DNA from 2 places in the Methylicorpusculum oleiharenae genome. Region 2 is predicted to be linked to the other one. Evidence: predicted binding sites of a transcription regulator. Region 2 holds the regulator's gene; the other holds the start of a gene.

Region 1 (2,483 bases), 530 kb from region 2:
CTATCTGGAGCCGGTGTCGGTAGGATTGGTATAGTAGATCCCGATAAAGTTGCGGTTTCTAATTTGCATCGTCAGGTGTTGTATGGCTTTTCACAGGTTGGAAAATTCAAAGCCGAAGCTGCGGTAAATCGTTTAAAGGATCTCAATCCCAATATTTTTTTAAAGGCATACACTCAAAGATTGTCTCCGGAAAACGCTTTCGATTTGATTTCCCAATATGATGTCGTTGTTGATGCTACAGACAACTTTCCAACCCGTTATTTGATTAACGATTTTTGTGTTTACCTGAATAAGCCTTTTGTTTCAGGATCAATAGACCGCTTTCAGGGACAGTTGAGTGTATTAAATTTTACAGATAATCAAGGCAATAAATGCCCAACTTATCGCTGCCTGTATCCCAAACCCCCGGCACCCGAAACAGCACCAGATTGTGCGCAAAATGGTGTCATTGGCGTTCTTCCTGGAATTATCGGTAATTTGCAGGCAAACGAAGTTATAAAAATGATCTGCGGAGTAGGCGAAGTTTTATCAGGAAAAGTTTTGATGTTCGATGCTTTGAACAATCAAATGATGCTGTTTTCCATTCAACGAAACGAACAGGCCGTGCAGCAGGCTTTGCAAAATGCCCCGGATTTTGAGTCATTTAATTATGAAAGCTTTTGCAGTTCAAGTCAGCAAAAAATAAATGAAATCAGCGCTGTTGATCTGCACAAAAAATTACAAAACAACGAAAAATTACAATTGATTGATGTTCGTTCGATACCCGAATTCCAAGTGGAATTGCCGAATGCTATTCGCATCCCGCTAAATAATTTGCAGACTAATATTCATAATATATTGAAAAACGATAGCCAGGTTGTTTTTTATTGTGACCACGGAATCAACAGCACACGGGCAATTAGAATGCTGCCAAATCATCAAAATCTTAAAAATGTATTTAATCTTACAGGCGGTTTGGTAGCCTGGTTGAAAGAGGAAAAAAATAGAACCATGAGCGCTAGAAATTATTTTATCCAGGGAGCTATCGATCCGGTTTTTATCGGTGAGCAGATAGCAAAACATAGCTCTAAACATGACATAGGCGCCCATTCTATTTTTCTCGGTCAGGTACGTGCTGATGAAAAAGTAGGCAAACATGTGGCCGGAATTGAATACTCGGCTTATGAAGACATGGCCAATCAAGCGTTTTCAAAAATTCGTGAAGAGGCTTTTGAACAATGGTCGTTAAATTGTCTGCACATATACCATAGTACCGGATTGGTAAAAACCGGAGAAGTATCTCTTTTTGTTTTTTGCTCTTCCGGGCATCGTAAAGAAAGTATTAAAGCGATGGAACAGATTGTTGAATGTGTTAAACACAAAGTTCCCATCTGGAAAAAAGAAATCATGGAAGATAAATCTGTGCACTGGGTTCAGGAATAGCTTGTAAGAACTTTTTTATCGGAAAATGCAAGTTCAGTTAAAAATGTAATTTTTCTGGTAATTTATTCAATTAAATGCAAAAACAAAATAAGTAGTTTAAAAATACAAAATGATTGATATTAGTCCAAAATTCAGCACATTAAGATATGCGAAAGCCGAAGGAATTTTAACGGCTAATTCGGAAACAATAAAACGGGTGGCTGAAAAAACTGTTCCCAAAGGAGATGTTTTACAGGTTGCACGGGCAGCAGGCATAGCCGCTGCGAAAAATGCTGCTGCCTGGATCGTCTTTTGTCATACTCTTCCGTTGGATTGGGTGGGTATAAATTTTGATATCGGCAAAGACACCATAAAAATTTCAGCGGAAGTTAAAGCAATCTGGAAAACCGGTGTTGAAATGGAAGCTATGGCTGCAGTCACGGGCGCGCTGTTAAACGTCTATGATATGCTTAAACCGTTAGATGAAAACATCTCTTTTTCCGATGTAAAACTGGTTAAGAAAAAGGGAGGCAAAAGCAGTTTTAAAGAATATTTTGCCGAACCATTAAAATCGGCTGTTCTTGTTATTTCTGATTCAACATATGCCGGAAACCGCGAAGATAAATCTGGAAAAATCATCAAACTATTTTTGGAAGATAAATACCTCTCGGTTCCGGTCTATGAAATTTTACCCGATGATTCAGACCAAATATCAAATCGCTTGCGGCAACTAGTAGATGAACATTTTGATCTGATTATTACAACCGGTGGAACGGGTTTTGGCCCTAGAGACATAACTCCGGAAGCAACGGCCAAAGTCATCGAAAAAGAAGCACCCGGTCTGGCAGAGACTATACGCCGCCATGGTAAAGAACGCACACCATATGCAATGTTGTCACGCGAACTGGCTGGCATACGCGACAAAACATTAATCATTAATTTACCAGGAAGTTCCAAAGGTGCGCAGGAAAGTATGGAAGCACTTTTCCCTGGACTTTTGCATGCTTTCCCTATGCTGTGGGGTGGCGGACATGATGAAGAAAAACGCTGGGTAAAAAAATGATATCCCAAAATCAAGCTAT
Region 2 (2,483 bases):
AAACGGAATTAGGCTCCGCATCTGCCGAAGGTTGCATAGCCATAGCCTGGTGTAATTCAGGATTGAAGGGCTGGCCTATCGGATTGACGACTTCAATATTGAATTTTGTAAAAACAGATTCGAACTGTTTAATCGTTAATTCGCTGCCTTCACGGAATTTTTGGACTTCGGGACTCTCGCCACTTGCAGCCTGCAAGCCAAGTTCAAGACTATCGAGCACGGCTAATAATTCTTTTGCAAAACTTTCCAGCGCGTACTTATGAGCGCTTTCCAAATCTTTTTGAATACGTTTTTTCAGATTTTCCATTTCTGCCTGAAGACGCATAGCCCTATCCCAATTTTCAGAGGCTTTTTGTTCGGCCTGTTCCAGCTTTTTCTGCAGCTCTGCCGATAAATCCTCTTGGACTTCAGGCGGCTGCACGGCAACTTCTTCGGTTGGCGGCTCCTGAATTTCGGGTGTTACTTCAGCCTCAATTTTTAGTTCTTCTTGGTTCGCTGCCTCTGGCAACTCCTGCTCGTTACTCATTATCTAAAACTCCGGTTTATATTTTGGTGTCGTGCTGATGCAAACTGTCAATTAAGCGTAATCATGGGGCCAATGTTTTCGGATTCAAGGCTGCACCCAATAATTTTGCCGTCAGATCAACAAAAGGAATCACTTTTTCATAAGCCATGCGTGTAGGACCGATAACCGCTAACACCCCCACCACTTCATCGTCTATAGAGTAAGACGAAGTCACCAAACTGCACTGATTAAAAGGTTGATAGCCGGATTCCTCACCGATAAAAATTTGGACGCCTTCAGCATTAAGGCATTGATCAAGCAAATGAATCACATTGTGTTTTTGGCTAAAGGCGTCAAAAAGCTGTTTTAGACGATCAATATCCGACAGTTCGGAAAAGCCCATCAAATTGGTCTCACCACTGATCACACAATCTTCAGAATTCTCGTCCTGGTCTAACGCCAATTTAGCCATTTGCACGACATCCAGCATTTCCTGATTCATCCGTTCCTGAGCGACTTTCAACTCCTCAATCACCGCTTTTTTTACTGCGGCCAAACTACGTCCGGAGTACATAGTGTTGATGTAATTGGCGATTTGCTGCAATTCCGAGGGAGAAAACTCGCGGGAGGTATGGATAATCTTGTTGTGAACCTCTTGTTCATTCGTTACCAAAATAACCAATACACGGGTATTCGATAAAGGCAGAAATTCAATATGCCGCAAACTAACCAGTTCTCTTTTAGGCAACGTCACTACACCGGTCATTCGGGTCAAATCGGACAACAACTTTGAAGCAACGCCAATAGATTGATTAATATCGTTTTTTGCAACCAAACTGCTTTGAATAAGATTGAGCTCACTGATTTCAAGCGGCTTCACGGTCAACAGTGAATCAACAAACAAGCGATAACCGCTTACGGTTGGAACTCTCCCTGCCGAGGTATGCGGCGAATGAATAAGACCAAGATCTTCCAGATCGGCCATCACATTCCTGATGGTAGCGGGACTTAAATTAAGCGCCGGATCTTTGGACAAAACTCTTGACCCTACCGGTTGACCATCATAGATGTACCGTTCAATCAAGGATTTAAGTAACAGTAAAGATCTTTCGTTTAAAGCCTGATTTTTTTTCTCAACCATCTATTCGCTCCGATGTTAGCACTCTATAAAGCAGAGTGCTAACAAAAAATTATCAGCAAACCCTTTACTTGTCAAATCAATAAATTAACAAAAACATTCGCTTAGCGAAGCTTAATGGGTAAATCAAATATTATTTTTGGTTTTAACCAAACAAGAAGCCATATTTTGTATAATCTCGCACCAACCCTACAACAACTTTTACAAATAGATACTTAAAGTACCTGTACATTAACACTCTGAATTAAGTTATTTCGATTTTTCCGTAAAACGGCCAAAAACGCAGGATTCCCGTTTAGCTCTAAAACTGACTGAAGCCAGTCTTTAAAACCCATTCAATCGATAAATTTAATTGCATGACCCAAATAACTTAAAAGTAATTCGGCAAACCGGAGATCAATGCATACACTGTTCAAAAAGATTGGCATTATTGGAAAATCAAGTGACCCGGGTATTGCTGAAACATTAACCTTGCTCTATCAATTTTTGCAGCGGTGCCGATACCACGTCTTTGTTGATGCGCAAAGCGCAGGATTTATTGACGAATCCGACGTCAAGACCTGTGCTGCCGAAGAAATGGGACTGCATTGTGATCTGGTTATCGCTGCAGGCGGTGACGGGACTTTTTTATCAGCGGCGCGCGCCATTGCGCCTTACAACATTCCACTGATTGGCGTTAATTTAGGCCGATTGGGGTTTTTGGTGGATATTTCTCCCGATGTGCTTCTGGTCAAACTCAACCAAATTCTCAACGGTGCATTCCGGGAAGAAAAGCGCTTTTTACTGCACACCAAAATCATCAGGGACAATGCGGTCATTCATGAGCAAACCGCCGTCAAT

Evidence for each region. The regulator HrcA, encoded in region 2, represses chaperone genes, less so after heat shock. The targets are predictions, from matches to a motif close to TNTTAGCACTCNNNNNNNNNGAGTGCTAANA.
Region 1: a site for HrcA is predicted at 1,475-1,505, ahead of moaCB (bifunctional molybdenum cofactor biosynthesis protein MoaC/MoaB). Genes of this name have one in related genera too.

The regions. Positions count from the first base shown of each region.
Region 1 covers NZ_WUTY02000001.1:4,672,148-4,674,630, reverse strand. The annotation lists gene moeB (molybdopterin-synthase adenylyltransferase MoeB) at 1-1,422, shown strand, start outside; gene moaCB (bifunctional molybdenum cofactor biosynthesis protein MoaC/MoaB) at 1,532-2,464, shown strand.
Region 2 covers NZ_WUTY02000001.1:5,206,934-5,209,416, forward strand. The annotation lists gene grpE (nucleotide exchange factor GrpE) at 1-526, opposite strand, end outside; gene hrcA (heat-inducible transcriptional repressor HrcA) at 588-1,646, opposite strand; gene GO003_RS23255 (NAD(+) kinase) at 2,043-2,483, shown strand, end outside.